DNA from 2 places in the Streptomyces kordofanensis genome. Region 1 is predicted to be linked to the other one. Evidence: predicted binding sites of a transcription regulator. Region 1 holds the regulator's gene; the other holds the start of a gene.
The links. Region 1 encodes HrcA, which represses chaperone genes, less so after heat shock. Its sites were predicted from a motif close to TTNGCACTCNGNNNNNCNGAGTGCNAA; they were not measured.
Positions count from the first base shown of each region.

Region 2: the regulator HrcA is predicted to act here: its motif matches at 3,495-3,521, upstream of groES (co-chaperone GroES).

Region 1 is NZ_CP094264.1:3,814,185-3,821,643, reverse strand. Features, by position in the region: gene LUW75_RS17350 (16S rRNA (uracil(1498)-N(3))-methyltransferase) at 1-464, opposite strand, end outside; gene LUW75_RS17345 (nitronate monooxygenase) at 461-1,534, opposite strand; gene dnaJ (molecular chaperone DnaJ) at 1,637-2,776, opposite strand; gene hrcA (heat-inducible transcriptional repressor HrcA) at 2,777-3,793, opposite strand; gene LUW75_RS17330 (MBL fold metallo-hydrolase) at 3,985-4,722, shown strand; gene LUW75_RS17325 (DUF3097 domain-containing protein) at 4,733-5,536, shown strand; gene hemW (radical SAM family heme chaperone HemW) at 5,549-6,781, opposite strand; gene LUW75_RS17315 (AMP-dependent synthetase/ligase) at 6,863-7,459, opposite strand, start outside.
Region 2 is NZ_CP094264.1:1,903,297-1,910,755, forward strand. Features, by position in the region: gene LUW75_RS08420 (LysR family transcriptional regulator) at 1-727, opposite strand, end outside; gene LUW75_RS08425 (YybH family protein) at 822-1,190, shown strand; gene groL (chaperonin GroEL) at 1,293-2,921, opposite strand; gene groES (co-chaperone GroES) at 3,040-3,348, opposite strand; partial or broken gene LUW75_RS08440 (polysaccharide deacetylase family protein) at 3,604-4,570, opposite strand; gene LUW75_RS08445 (class I SAM-dependent methyltransferase) at 4,663-5,865, shown strand; gene LUW75_RS08450 (hypothetical protein) at 5,795-6,475, opposite strand; gene LUW75_RS08455 (hypothetical protein) at 6,546-6,821, opposite strand; gene tsaD (tRNA (adenosine(37)-N6)-threonylcarbamoyltransferase complex transferase subunit TsaD) at 6,818-7,459, opposite strand, start outside.

The DNA of each region.
Region 1 (7,459 bases):
GTCATGGCTGCGGCGACCTCGGGGAAGCGGACCCGGCGGGACTGCTTGCCGGCCTCGCGGGCGGTGGCCCGCCACTTCGCCAGGGACTTCGCGCCCCGGTCGCCGCGCCACCGGGTGATGCAGCGGGCGGCCTGCCAGGGCACGATCGCGTCGACGCCGGTCTCCGTCATCGTCTCGACGGCGAGTTCGCCGCGGTCGCCCTTGGGGAGGGCCTGGACGACGGTGATGCGCGGCTCGGGTTCCGGTTCCTCCCGGATCTCGTGCAGGTCCACGACGACGAGCCGGTCCTTGCCCTCGGCGGCCCCGACGACGCCCCCGGTCCAGCGGCCCCACCCGTCGGTGAGGACCACGTCCTCGCCGGGGCCGAGCCGTCGCACGGACACCGCGTGCCGGCCCTCCGGGCCCTCCAGGACGTACTCGGGCCCGGTGGGGACCCGTTCGACGACGAAGACGGGGGCGGTCATGAGACACCTCTCAGGGCCGGCGCCGCGAGGGCCGACCGGAGTTCGCAGTGGAGCACTTCGACGAGCCGACCGGCGGGCAGCTCCCGGGCCAGGCGGTGGCCCTGGCCGGCCCACAGGGCCATGCCCTGCGGGTCCTTCACCCTGGCCGCGGCCCTGCGCAGCCCGCCGGTCAGGTGGTGCACCTCGGGGTAGGCGGCCGGGGCGTACGGGCCGTGCTCCCGCACGAACCGGTTGACCAGGCTCCGGGCGGGGCGGCCGGAGAAGGCGCGGGTCAACTCCGTGTGGGTGAACAGCGGATCCGTCACGGCCTGTTTGTGCAGGGGGTCGGCGCCGGACTCGGGGCACACCAGGAAGGCGGTGCCGAGCTGCGCGGCCTCGGCCCCCGCCGCCAGGACGGCGGCGATCTGCCCGCCGCGCATCAGGCCGCCCGCGGCGAGCACCGGCAGCCGTACGGCCTCGCGAACCTGGGCGATCAGCGTCAGCAGCCCGGTTCCGAAGCGCTCGGTCTCCGGGTCGTCCCGGTGCGTGCCCCGGTGTCCGCCGGCCTCGACGCCCTGCACGCACACGGCGTCGGCGCCGGCGCTCTCGGCGGCCCGCGCCTCGTCGGGGCAGGTGACCGTCACGACGGTGCGGGTGCCCGCGCCCGCGAGGGCCGCCACCGTGTCGGGCGCGGGGCAGCCGAAGGTGAAGGACACGACCGGCACCGGGTCGTCGAGGAGGACCGCCAGCTTCGCGTCGTAGCCGTCCTCCCGGCCGGCCTCCGGGTCGCCGAGCGGCGTCTCGTACCAGGCGGACTCGCCGGCGAGCTGCTGGCGGTACAGCTCGACGGCGGCGGGGTCCGCCTGGCCGGGCTGCGGCATGAAGAGGTTCACGCCGAAGGGGCGGGCGGTGAGGCCCCGGACCCGCTGGATCTCCTGGTACATGCCGTCGGCCGTCTTGTACCCGGCCGCCAGGAAGCCGAGACCGCCCGCCTCGGACACGGCGGCCGCGAGCTGCGGGCAGGAAGCGCCGCCGGCCATGGGGGCCTGCACGATCGGGTAGCGGCAGAGATCGGTCAGCGCGGAGGACATGCACGCATGGTGTCACGCCCCCGCGCCGTACCCCGGGCACGGGTCGGGACCGGCCTCGCGGGCGGCGCTCCGCGGTCCCGGCGGCACGCCGCCGGGGTCCCGCTAGCGTCCGTTGAACGCGTCCTTCAGCCGGGAGAACAGTCCCTGCTGGCCCGGGGCGAACTGGCCGGTCGGCCGCTCCTCGCCGCGCAGCTTCGCCAGGTCGCGCAGCAGGCGCTCCTGCTCCGCGTCCAGCTTCGTGGGCGTCTGGACCTCGACGTGGACGACCAGGTCGCCGCGGCCGCCGCCGCGCAGGTGCGTCACGCCGCGGCCGTGCAGCGGGATCGACTGGCCCGACTGCGTACCCGGCCGGATGTCGACCTCCTCCAGGCCGTCGAGCGTCTCCAGCGGCACCTTCGTGCCGAGCGCGCCCGCCGTCATCGGGATCGTCACCGTGCAGTGCAGGTCGTCGCCGCGCCGCTGGAACACCGGGTGCGGCAGTTCGTGGATCTCCACGTACAGGTCGCCCGCCGGACCGCCGCCCGGACCGACCTCGCCCTCGCCGGCGAGCTGGATGCGGGTGCCGTTGTCGACGCCGGCCGGGATCTTGACCGTGAGCGTCCGGCGGGAGCGCACCCGGCCGTCGCCCGCGCACTCGGGGCACGGCGTCGGGACGACCGTGCCGAAGCCCTGGCACTGCGGGCACGGCCGGGAGGTCATGACCTGGCCCAGGAAGGACCGCGTCACCTGCGACACCTCGCCGCGGCCGCGGCACATGTCGCAGGTCTGCGCCGAGGTGCCCGGCGCGGCGCCCTCGCCGGAGCAGGTGGTGCACACGACGGCCGTGTCGACCTGGATGTCCTTCGTCGTGCCGAAGGCCGCCTCGTCGAGCTCGACCTCCAGCCGGATCATCGCGTCCTGGCCGCGGCGGGTGCGCGACCGCGGGCCGCGCTGGGACGCCGTGCCGAAGAAGGCGTCCATGATGTCGGAGAAGTTGCCGAAGCCGCCCGCGCCGAAGCCCGCGCCCGCGCCGGCCCCGCCGGACGACGACAGGGGGTCGCCGCCGAGGTCGTAGACCTGCTTCTTCTGCGGGTCCGACAGCACCTCGTAGGCGGCGTTGATCTCCTTGAACCGCTCCTGCGTCTTGGGATCGGGGTTGACATCCGGGTGCAGCTCGCGGGCGAGCCTGCGGAATGCCTTCTTGATCTCGTCCTGGGACGCGTCGCGGCGCACGCCGAGCACGGCGTAGTAGTCCGTGGCCACTTACGACTCCGCCAGGATCTGTCCGACGTAACGTGCCACTGCGCGTACCGCTCCCATCGTTCCGGGGTAGTCCATGCGGGTCGGTCCGACCACGCCGAGTTTGGCGACCGCCTCGTCGCCCGAACCGTAGCCGACCGCGACGACGGACGTGGAGTTCAGCCCTTCGTGGGCGTTCTCGTGGCCGATGCGCACGGTCATGGCCGGATCCGTCGCCTCGCCGAGCAGCTTGAGGAGCACGACCTGCTCCTCCAGCGCCTCCAGCACGGGCCGGATGGTGAGCGGGAAGTCGTGTCCGAAGCGCGTGAGGTTGGCGGTCCCGCCGATCACCAGACGCTCCTCGGTCTCCTCCACCAGCGTCTCCAGCAGGGTGGAGAGCACCGTGGAGACGGTCCCGCGCTCCTCCGGCTCGAAGGACTCCGGAAGGTCCTGCACCAGCTGCGGCACGTCGGTGAAGCGCCGGCCGGCCACCTGGCTGTTCAACCGGGCGCGCAGGTCGGCGACGGACGTCTCGCCGAACGGGGCGGGGCAGTCGACCATGCGCTGCTCCACCCGTCCGGTGTCCGTGATCAGGACGAGCATCAGCCGGGCCGGGGCCAGTGACAGCAGCTCGACGTGGCGCACGGTCGACCGGGTCAGCGACGGGTACTGCACGACCGCGACCTGGCGGGTCAGCTGGGCGAGCAGGCGCACCGTGCGCCCCACCACGTCGTCCAGGTCCACCGCGCCCTCCAGGAAGTTCTGGATGGCCCGGCGCTCCGGCGGCGACAGCGGCTTGACCCCGGCGAGCTTGTCGACGAAAAGGCGGTAGCCCTTGTCCGTGGGGATGCGTCCGGCGCTGGTGTGGGGCTGGGCGATGAACCCCTCCTCCTCCAGCGCCGCCATGTCGTTGCGCACGGTGGCCGGAGACACGCCCAGGTTGTGGCGCTCGGTGAGCGCCTTGGAACCGACGGGCTCCTCCGTGCCGACGTAGTCCTGGACGATGGCGCGCAGCACCTCGAGTCTGCGTTCACTGAGCACGGCGCACCTCCAGCTCGCTCCGGTCGGCTGACGTCTGCTGGCACTCGCCATGCCCGAGTGCCAACCATCCCCGCGGCCAGTGTACGGCGCCGGGGTCGATGCCTGGCAAGGGCGACGTGGTGGGCGCGGTAGGGGCGGCGCCGGCCGCCGTACCGCGCGCCCGCCGCCGGCATTGCCGCTAGCGTCGCGGTATGGACGTCGCTTGGGAAGAGTTCGGGTGGGAGCGGCTGGCGGCCGGCGTGGGCCGCAGGCGGCTCCCCGGATGGGACGCCACGGTCGGGCTGGTCGTCGGGGACGGTGCCGCACTGTTGTTCGACGCGGGTTCCACGCTGCGGGAGGGTGCCGCCGTCCGGGCCCAGGTCCAGGGGCTGCTGGGAGGGCGGCGCGTGACCCACATCGCACTGAGCCACCCGCACTTCGACCACGTGCTGGGTGCCGCCGCCTTCGCGGGCGCGCAGGTGTTCGGCGCCGTGGGCCTCGACGAGGTGCTGGTGCGGGAGCGGGACGCGCTGCGGGCGGAGGCCGTGCGGGAGGGCGTCGCCGCGGACGAGGCGGGCGAGGCCGCGGACGTCCTGGTCCACCCGCACCACCTGGTGTGCGGGGAGTGGACGCTCGACCTGGGCGGCCGGCAGGTGCTGCTGGTGAACACCGGCCCCGGGCACACCGGCCACGACCTGGCGCTGCTGGTGCCGGGCACGGTGAACGGGGCGTCGGACGGGGTGGTGTTCTGCGGGGACCTGGTGGAGGAGTCGGGTGAGCCCCAGGCGGGCCCGGACGCGGTCCCGTCGCGCTGGCCGGCCGCGCTGGACCGGCTGCTGGAGCTGGGCGGGGAGGGCGCGGCGTACGTGCCGGGCCACGGCGCGGTGGTGGACGCCTCGTTCGTACGCGCCCAACGCGATGAGCTGGCCCGCCGGTTCGCGGTGTCGTAGCGTCTGGTGGATGCGCGCCTACGACCCCGACCTGACCCCCCGGTGGAAGAAGCAGTCCCCCGTGCCCGAGGTGCCCGCCGAGCCGGACCTGGTGGTCGAGGAGGCCGGCACCGGGTTCTGCGGGGCGGTGGTGGGGTGCGAGGCGGGCGCGGTGACGCTGGAGGACCGGTTCGGCAGGCGGCGGGTCTTCCCGCTCGTACCGCGCGGCTTCCTGCTGGAGGGCCGCCCGGTGACGCTGGTCCGCCCGGCCGCCCCCGCGCCGGCGCGGCCGTCCCGCACGGCGTCCGGGTCGGTCGCCGTGCCGGGCGCGCGGGCGCGGGTGGCGCGGGCGGGGCGGATCTACGTGGAGGGCCGCCACGACGCGGAGCTGGTGGAGAAGGTGTGGGGCGACGACCTGAGGATCGAGGGCGTCGTCGTGGAGTACCTGGAGGGCGTCGACGACCTGCCGGCGGTCGTCCGCGACTTCCGGCCCGGCCCGGACGCCCGGCTCGGGGTGCTGGTGGACCATCTGGTGCCGGGGTCGAAGGAGTCGCGGATCGCCGCCTCGGTCACCGACCCGCACGTCCTGGTGGTGGGGCACCCCTACGTCGACGTGTGGCAGGCCGTGAAGCCGTCGTCGCTGGGCATCCCGGCCTGGCCGGACGTGCCGCACGGCCGGGACTGGAAGACGGGCGTGTGCCGGGCCCTGGGCTGGCCCGGGAACACCGGCGCCGCCTGGCGCCGGATCCTGGACCGGGTCCGGTCGTACAGGGACCTGGAGCCGGCGCTGCTGGGCCGGGTCGAGGAGCTGATCGACTTCGTGACGGCGCCGTAGCGCCCGGCGTCCTCAGTCCACCAGGTCCCGCACCACCGCGTCGGCGAGGAGCCGGCCGCGCAGGGTGAGCACGGCGCGCCCGGCGCCGTACGGGACCGGGTCGAGGAGCCCGTCGCGCACGGCGCGCCCGGCGGCGGCCCGCCCCGCCGCGCGCAGCAGCGACAGGGGGACGCCCTCGCGGAGCCGCAGCTCCAGCAGGACGCGCTCCACGCGGCGGTCCTCCCCCGTCAGGACCTCCCGGCCGGCGCCCGGCGAGCGCCCCTCCGCGAGGGCGGCGGCGTAGGCGCCGGGGTGCTTCACGTTCCACCAGCGGACGCCGCCGACGTGGCTGTGGGCGCCGGGTCCGGCACCCCACCAGTCGGCCCCGCGCCAGTACAGCTCGTTGTGGAGGCAGCGGCCCGCCTCGGAGGCGGCCCAGTTCGACACCTCGTACCAGTGGAATCCGGCCCCGGCCAGGACGGAGTCCGCGATGAGGTAGCGGTCGGCGTGCACGTCGTCGTCGGTCGTCGGCACCTCGCCGCGCCGGATGCGGCGGGCGAGCCCGGTGCCCTCCTCGACGATCAGGGCGTACGCGGAGACGTGGTCGGGGCCGGCGCCGACGGCGGCGTCCAGGGAGGCCCGCCAGTCGTCGTCGCTCTCACCGGGGGTGCCGTAGATCAGGTCGAGGTTGACGTGGTCGAAGCCGGCGGCGCGGGCCTCGGCGACGCACGCCTCGGGACGGCCGGGCGTGTGGGTGCGGTCGAGGACCTCCAGCACGTGCCGCCGGGCGCTCTGCATGCCGAAGGAGATCCGGTTGAAGCCGCCCTCGCGGAGCGCGGCCAGGTACGCCGGGTCGACCGACTCCGGGTTGGCCTCCGTGGTGACCTCCGCGTCGTCCGCGAGGCCGAACTCGTCCCGGACGGCGTCGAGCATGCGGACGAGGTCCTCCGCGGCGAGCAGCGTGGGGGTGCCGCCGCCGACGAAGACCGTCCGCACGGGGCGGGGGTCGTCGCCGAGGACCTCGCGGGCGAGCCGGACCTCGCCCGCGAGGGTCGCCGCGTAGTTGTCGCGGGAGGCGAGGACCCCGCCGGAGCCGCGCAGCTCGGTGGCGGTGTAGGTGTTGAAGTCGCAGTAGCCGCAGCGGGTCGCGCAGTACGGCACGTGCAGGTAGAACCCGAGCGGCCGCTCCTCGCGCCCGTCGAGGGCGGACGGGGGCAGCGACCCGTCCTCGGGCACGGGCTCGCCGTCGGGCAGTACGGAAGGCATGGGGTCCATTGTCCGTCACCGCCGCGGTGCGCGGCGCGGCGGTGACGGGCGGACGGCCGGCGCGGGCGGGGCCGCCGGCGGTCAGGCCTCGCGGGCGCCCTCGTACATCTCCTCGATGAGGTCCCCGTACCCGCGCTCCACCGCGGGCCGCTTCAGCTTCAGGCTGGGCGTCAGCTCGCCGTGCTCCACGTCGAGGTCGCGCGGCAGCAGCCGGAACTTCTTGACCGTCTGCCAGCGCTGGAGGCCCTCGTTGAGCCGGTCCACGTACCCCTGGACCATCTCCCGGACCTGCGGCGTCGCGACCAGCTCGGCGTACGGCCGGTCGCCGAGGCCGCGCTCCTCCGCCCAGCCCCGCAGCGCCGCCTCGTCGAGCGCGACCAGCGCGCTGCAGTGGTTCCGGTCGGCGCCGACCACGACGATGTTGGAGACGAAGGGGCACAGCGCCTTGAAGCGGCCCTCGATCTCCGTCGGCGCGATGTACTTGCCGCCGGAGGTCTTGAACAGGTCCTTCTTCCGGTCGGTGATCTTCAGGTAGCCGTCGGCGGACAGCTCGCCGATGTCCCCGGTGTGGAACCAGCCGTCCGGCTCCAGCACCTCGGCCGTCTTGTCGGGCAGCTTGTGGTACCCCTCCATGATGCCGGGGCCGCGCAGCAGGATCTCGCCGTCGTCGGCGATGCG
Region 2 (7,459 bases), 1.9 Mb from region 1:
CGCTGAGCACGGCGACGGCGAGGCCGCGTGCGGCCAGGTCGGCGACGGCGTCCGCCGCGCCGGCCTGCAGGGTGACGGCGGGCCGCACCCCCGCGTCGGCGCAGGCCCGGTCGAAGACGGCGCGCAGGCCGGTGCCGGGCGGCATGCAGACGACCGGGTGGGCGGCGACGTCGCGCAGGGTGGGGCGCCGCCGCTCCGCCAGGGGGTGCCCGGCCGGGACGGCCGCGACGAGCCGCTCGCTGGCGAGGACCAGCGACTCCAGTCCCTCGGGGGGCGGGGCCGGGGTGCCGACCAGCGCCAGGTCGAGGGCGCCCGTGCGGACCGCCGCGACGAGCCGGTCCGAGTCGGCCTCCCGCAGCAGGACCTCCACGCCGGGGTGCGCCCCGTGGAACGCGGCGAGGGCGTCGAACAGCGGGGTGAGCGTGCAGCCGACCACCATGCCGAGCGAGAGCCGGCCCCGTACCAGACCCGTCACCCCGGCCACCGCCCGGCCCAGCGCGTCGGCGGCGGCGAGCGCGGCCCGGGCGTGTTCGAGGGCGGCCTCCCCGGCGGCGGTGAGGGTGGCGATGCGCGTCGACCGGTCGAACAGCTCCGCGCCCAGTTCCTGCTCCAGTCCGCGTATCCGCGCGCTGATCCCGGACTGGCTGATGTGCACCCGCTCCGCGGCGCGGGTGAAGTTCCGCTCCTCGGCGACCGCGACGAAGTACTCCAGCTGCCTCAGGTCCATGACTGGTGATTCTAGTTTCCAGCAGAACCATCTGTTGGACTTCTGAACGGCCGGTGGCGAGGCTGGAGTCCGGAGTCCCGTGCAGGAGGAGACCATGTCGGAGCAGTACGAGAAGGCCATGCGGCCCGAGGACCTCACCCGCCTGTTCGTGGAGCGGTCGAACGCCGGGGACGCGGCCGGGGTCGCCGCGCTCTACGAGGAGGACGCGGTGCTCGCGTACCCGCCCGGGCGGCGGACGGTCGGCCGGGAGGCGATCCGCGCGCTGTGGGAGCGGGTGCTGGCCGACCGGCCGCACTTCGAGCCGGAGCCGCCGCTCCCGACGCTCGTCTGCGGCGACGTCGCGCTCACCTCCACGCCGCCGGGGGACGGTGCCGGGGCGCGGGCGCAGGTGGTGCGGCGCCAGCCCGACGGGAGCTGGCTGCGGGTGCTGGACCAGCCGGAGTTCACGCCGCCGCGCGGCTGAGCCGGGCCGGGGGACGGGCGGGGCCCGGCGCCCCTCGCGGGGGCACCGGGCCTCGTGGTGCGCGGGCCGGGCCGGAGCCGGCCCGCGCGGGGTGACCGGGGGTCAGTGGGAGTGGCCGTGGCCGTGGCCGTGGCCCGCTTCCGCCGGCTCCTCCTCCTTCTTCTCCACCACGAGGGTCTCGGTGGTGAGGAGGAGGGAGGCGATCGACGCGGCGTTCTCCAGCGCCGAGCGGGTGACCTTCACCGGGTCGATGACGCCGGCCTTGACCAGGTCGCCGTACTCGCCGGTGGCGGCGTTGAAGCCCTGGCCCTTGTCGAGCTCGGCGACCTTCGAGGTGATGACGTAGCCCTCGAGGCCGGCGTTCTCGGCGATCCAGCGCAGCGGCTCGACGGCGGCGCGGCGGACGACCGTGACGCCGGTGGCCTCGTCGCCCTCCTTGCCGAGGTTGCCCTCCAGCACCTTGACGGCGTGGACCAGCGCGGAACCGCCACCGGAGACGATGCCCTCCTCGACCGCGGCGCGGGTTGCGGAGATGGCGTCCTCCAGACGGTGCTTCTTCTCCTTCAGCTCCACCTCGGTGGCGGCGCCGACCTTGATGACGCACACGCCGCCGGCGAGCTTCGCGAGGCGCTCCTGCAGCTTCTCGCGGTCCCAGTCGGAGTCGGTCGTCTCGATCTCGGCCTTGATCTGCGCGACGCGGCCCTGGACGTCCTCGGACCTGCCGCCGCCGTCGACGATGACGGTGTCGTCCTTGGTGACGGTCACGCGGCGGGCGGTGCCCAGCACGTCGAGGCCGACCTGGTCGAGCTTGAGGCCGACCTCCTCGGCGACGACGGTGGCGCCGGTCAGGGCGGCCATGTCGCCGAGCATCGCCTTGCGGCGGTCGCCGAAGCCGGGGGCCTTGACCGCGACGGCGTTGAACGTGCCGCGGATCTTGTTCACGACCAGGGTCGACAGGGCCTCGCCCTCGACGTCCTCGGCGACGATCAGCAGCGGCTTGGAGCCACCGGTCTGGATGATCTTCTCCAGGAGGGGCAGCAGGTCCGCGATGGCGGCGATCTTGCCCTGGTGGATCAGGATGTACGGGTCGTCGAGGACGGCCTCCATGCGCTCCTGGTCGGTGACCATGTACGGCGACAGGTAGCCCTTGTCGAAGGCCATGCCCTCGGTGAAGTCCAGCTCCAGGCCGAAGGTGTTGGACTCCTCGACGGTGATGACGCCGTCCTTGCCGACCTTGTCCATGGCCTCGGCGATCAGCTCGCCGACCTGCTGGTCCTGGGCGGAGAGCGCGGCGACCGCGGCGATGTCGGACTTCTCGTCGATCGGGCGGGCCGTGGCGAGCAGCTCGTCGGAGACGGCCTTGACCGCGGCGTCGATGCCCTTCTTCAGGGCGGCCGGGGAGGCGCCCGCGGCGACGTTGCGCAGACCCTCGCGGACCAGCGCCTGGGCCAGGACGGTGGCGGTGGTGGTGCCGTCGCCCGCGATGTCGTTGGTCTTGGTCGCCACCTCCTTCACCAGCTGGGCGCCGAGGTTCTCGTACGGGTCCTCGACCTCGACCTCGCGGGCGATGGTGACCCCGTCGTTGGTGATGGTGGGCGCACCGAACTTCTTGTCGATGACGACGTTGCGACCCTTGGGGCCGATCGTCACCTTGACGGTGTCGGCAAGCTTGTTGACGCCGCGCTCAAGGGCGCGACGGGCGTCCTCGTCGAACTTCAGGATCTTCGCCATGGGAGCGATTCAGCCCTCTCGGTACTGGGTGGAGAAGGAACGGCGCCCCTCGCCGCCCGGCGCACGTGCGGCAGCACAGCAGCGGGGGCCAGGGGCGCGGTTCACGGCACGTGGTGGATTACTTCTCGACGATCGCGAGCACGTCGCGGGCCGAGAGGACGAGGTACTCCTCGCCGCTGTACTTCACCTCGGTGCCGCCGTACTTGCTGTAGAGCACGACGTCGCCGGTCTTGACGTCGAGCGGCAGGCGCTCGCCGTTCTCGAAGCGGCCCGGGCCGACGGCCAGGACGACGCCCTCCTGGGGCTTCTCCTTGGCGGTGTCCGGGATGACCAGGCCCGAGGCCGTGGTCTGCTCGGCGTCGAGCGGCTGGACCACGATGCGGTCCTCGAGCGGCTTGATGGCAACCTTGGAGCTGGTGGTCGTCACGATCCGACCTCCCCCTTCGGAGATCTCACGGGGTCAACTGTCTGAGGTGGCGACCAGGTGGATCCGTCGTCGCGGGTGCCGGACCTGCCCGTCGCTGTGTTGGCACTCTCCTGCGGGGAGTGCCAGAGCCGAGACTATGACCGCGGTTAGCACTCGGTCAAGCGGAGTGCCAGTCACGGGGTCGCGCGCCGCTCTCGCACCGGTACTGACGTGCGACGGAGGTCGAACGGATCTCCGCCGCGGGCGCGTCGCGGCTCACACGTAGTCCTCCAGCCGGGCCACCGCGTACCCGCGCGCCGTGATGGTGTCCACGGCCCGGCGGATCATGTCGGCCATCGATCCCTTCCACTCGCCGCGGCCCCGGAAGTGGGTGAGGACGATGTCGCCGGGGTGCAGGTCGCGGTCCCACTCGCGCCACTCCATGCGGTCCGGGAACGCCTCGGCGGACCACAGCGGCACGGCCTTGATGCCGCAGTCGCGGGCGGCGCGCAGCGTGTCGGCGTCGTAGTTGCCGTACGGCGGGCGGAACAGCGTGGGCCGCTTGCCGTAGCGGCGTTCGATCACGTCCTGCTGGCCGCAGATCTCGCGCTTCTGCTCCGCGTACGACAGCGCGGGCATGTAGGGGTGGGTGAGGGTGTGGTTGTGCAGGGCGACGCCGAGGCCCTGCATGCGCTTGAAGTAGCCGTAGTCCTCCTTGACCAGGTAGTCGCTGAGGAAGGCGCTGTAGGGGATGTCCAGTTCGGACATCATCCGCAGCAGTTCGGGGTCCTTCTCCGCGCCGTCGTCGATGGTCAGGAACACCACGCGGTCGCGGGTGGGGACGGTGGTGAAGACCGGGGGGAGGTCGGGGTCGCCGACCTCGAAACCCTTACGGAAGGTGATCTTCGGCTTCATCTTCGGGGGTCCGGCGGAAGGAGCGGCGTCCGCTTCAGCCCCCACCGCCGGGCGACGGCCGTACGGGCCGCGTGCGCCCGCCGGAACCGTTCCGCGTACGCGCTCAGCGCCCCGGACCCGGTCCGGGCCTGCGGGAGCCCCCCTCCCGCCCCTCCGGGGCCTGCCGGCCCTCGCGGCCGTGCCGGCCCGCCGCCGACGGCGCCGCTCCGGGCGGGTCGGTGCCCTCCGCCGCGCAGGCCGTCCCCAGGGCGGCGGCAAGCAGGGCCGCAGCCACCCGTAGACCGGTCCTATTTACCGATGATGGACGCTTTTGTCGTACTAGCTGCATGGCGCCGCATCCTGTCAGTGCGGCGCCCCGGGACGCGGACGACACCGCCGCCGGGCCGGCACCGTCCCCCGGCCGGCCCACACTGGGCCAGAATGGGACGGGTGACCGATCTCGCCGCCTTCTCCGCGCTCCTCACCGACGAGGGCCGCGACCTCCTCGCCGGCCTGCGCCACCACGACCCCGCCCAGGAGCTGGCCGTCGCCTCCCGGCTGCGCCGGAGCCACCCCGCGGCGCTGGTGTCGGCGGCGCTCGGCCAGGCGCGGCTGCGCCAGCGGGCGGCGGCGAAGTTCGGCGCCGACGACGCGCACCGGATGTTCTTCACGCCGAACGGCGTCGAGCAGGCCACACGCGCCCCGGTCGCCCGGCACCGGGCCGAGGCCTTCGCCCGGCTCGGCGTGCGGAGCGTCGCGGACCTGTGCTGCGGGATCGGCGGCGACGCGGTGGCGCTGGCCCGCGCGGGCATCGCCGTCCTCGCCGTCGACCGCGACCCGCTCACGGCGGCCGTCGCCCGCGCCAACGCCGAGGCGCTGGGCCTCGCCGACCTGGTCGAGGTGGCCTGCGCCGACGTCACGGAGGTCGACGTGTCCGGGTACGACGCGGTGTTCGCGGACCCGGCGCGCAGGGGCGGGCGGGGCAGGGTCTTCGCCCCGGAGGCGTACTCGCCGCCCCTGTCGTGGGCGGTGGAGGCGGCCCGCCGGGCCCCGTACGCGGCGCTGAAGGTCGCGCCGGGCGTCCCGCACGAGGCGGTGCCGCCGGACGCCGGGGCGGAGTGGGTCTCCGACGGCGGGGACGTGAAGGAGGCCGTGCTGTGGTTCGGCACGGCCCCCGGCTCCGTGCGGGCGACGCTGCTGCCGTCCGGAGCGACCCTGACCGCGTCCGCGACGCCGCCCGCCCCGCCGGTCCGGGGGGTCGGCCGCTACCTGTACGAGCCGGACGGCGCCGTGATCCGGGCGCACCTGGTCGCGGAGGTCGCCGCGCGGCTGGACGGCGGGCTGATCGACCCGACGATCGCGTACGTCACGGCGGACGAGCTGCGCCCGACGCCCTACGCCGCCGCGTACGAGATCACCGACGAGCTGCCGTTCAACCTGAAGCGGCTGAAGGCGCTGCTGCGGGAGCGGGAGGTGGGCGTCCTGACGGTGAAGAAGCGCGGCTCGGCGGTGGAGCCGGAGGAGGTGCGCCGCCGGGTGAAGCCGAAGGGGCCGCACGCGGCGACGGTGTTCCTCACCCGTGTGGCGGGGGCGCCGACGATGCTGGTCGGCCGGCCCGCCGCGGCGCCGGAGGGCCGGGGCTGAGCAGCCGCACGGCCAGCCGGTAGTGGCCGACGGCCTTCGCCGCGCCGACGAGCCCGGTGAGCCACAGCAGGAACCCGGCGCCCATCCCGTACGCCACCTCGGCGTACGTGGTGGTGCCCGGCCGGGCCGACGCGGGCACCGCGACGCAGAGCCCCAGTCCCGCCGCGCACAGGGCGAACGACACGAGCAGCCACACCAGGCTCGCGCCGGGCGCCCGGTGCCGGGCGTCGTGTGCGGGGGCGCGGTCCAGGGCGGCCCACCGGAGGAACAGCCGACGCGCCTCCAGGTCCTGCCGCACGCCCCCGACCTGGAAGTACACGGCGGGGACGAGCGCCCCGGCGCCCAGCCCGGCCAGGGCGAGGGACAAGGCGACGCCGAACACGCCCAGGGCCTCGTCGAACACGACGGCGGCGGCTCCGACCAGCCCCCAGCCGGCCTCCATCAGCAGCAGCCACAGCAGGAACACCGCCAGCCGGCCGCCGCCGAACATCCGCTCGCGCAGCTCGCCCATGGCCCGGTCCCGGTCGGCGAGCGACGCCTCGCGGTCGGGCCAGCAACTCAGGTGCGGGGGTGGCGGAGGCGGCGGCAGGGCACGGCGGTTGGGAGACACGGGGAAAGGCTAGACACCGCCGCCCGGCCGCCCCCGCCCGGTCCCCTGGTCCGGCCCGAAACCGCCCCCGTCACCCCTCCGCGGGGCCGGACCCGACGCCGTGCGAGACGAAGCGCCAGCGGTGGACCGGCCGGGTGAGCAGACCGGCGGGGGGCTCCGGAAACTCCGGGACCACGGCGTCCTCCGGGGCGTCCCACCAGGTCAGGACCAGGACCCGGTCCTGCGTCGCCGTGAACGTCTCGCGCCGCAGCGGTACGGCGGGCAAGCGCTGGGCGCGGGCCCACTCCAGGAGGTCGGCGCCGCGGCCGGGGAGGGCCCGGGCCTCCCACATCAGGGTGAGCGTCACGGGTAGAGGTTCTCCCCACCGGTCTCGTGCAGGTGGTCGTGGCCGTGGCGCCCCGGCACGTGCGGGTCCGTGACCGGCAGCGACGAGTCCGCGGACAGCCCCAGGTCGGAGGCGGGCCGGTTGCGGGCGACCATCTCGGCGCCGAGCGCGGCGACCATCGCGCCGTTGTCGGTGCACAGGCCGGGGCGCGGCACCCGCAGCCGGATGCCGGCGCGTTCGCAGCGCTCCTCCGCCAGGGCCCGCAGCCGGGAGTTGGCGGCGACGCCGCCGCCGATCATCAGATGGTCGACGCCCTGGTCCTTGCAGGCGCGGACGGCCTTGCGGGTCAGCACGTCGACGACGGCCTCCTGGAACGACGCGGCCACGTCCCGTACGGGCACCTCCTCACCGGCGCTCCGCTTCGCCTCGACCCAGCGGGCGACGGCGGTCTTCAGGCCGGAGAAGGAGAAGTCGTACGCCGGGTCGCGCGGCCCGGTCAGTCCGCGCGGGAACGCGATGGCGGCCGGGTCGCCCTCCCTGGCCAACCGGTCGATGACCGGCCCGCCGGGGAAGCCCAGGTCCAGCACGCGGGCGATCTTGTCGAACGCCTCGCCCGCCGCGTCGTCGATGGTGGCGCCCATGGGGCGGACGTCGGAGGT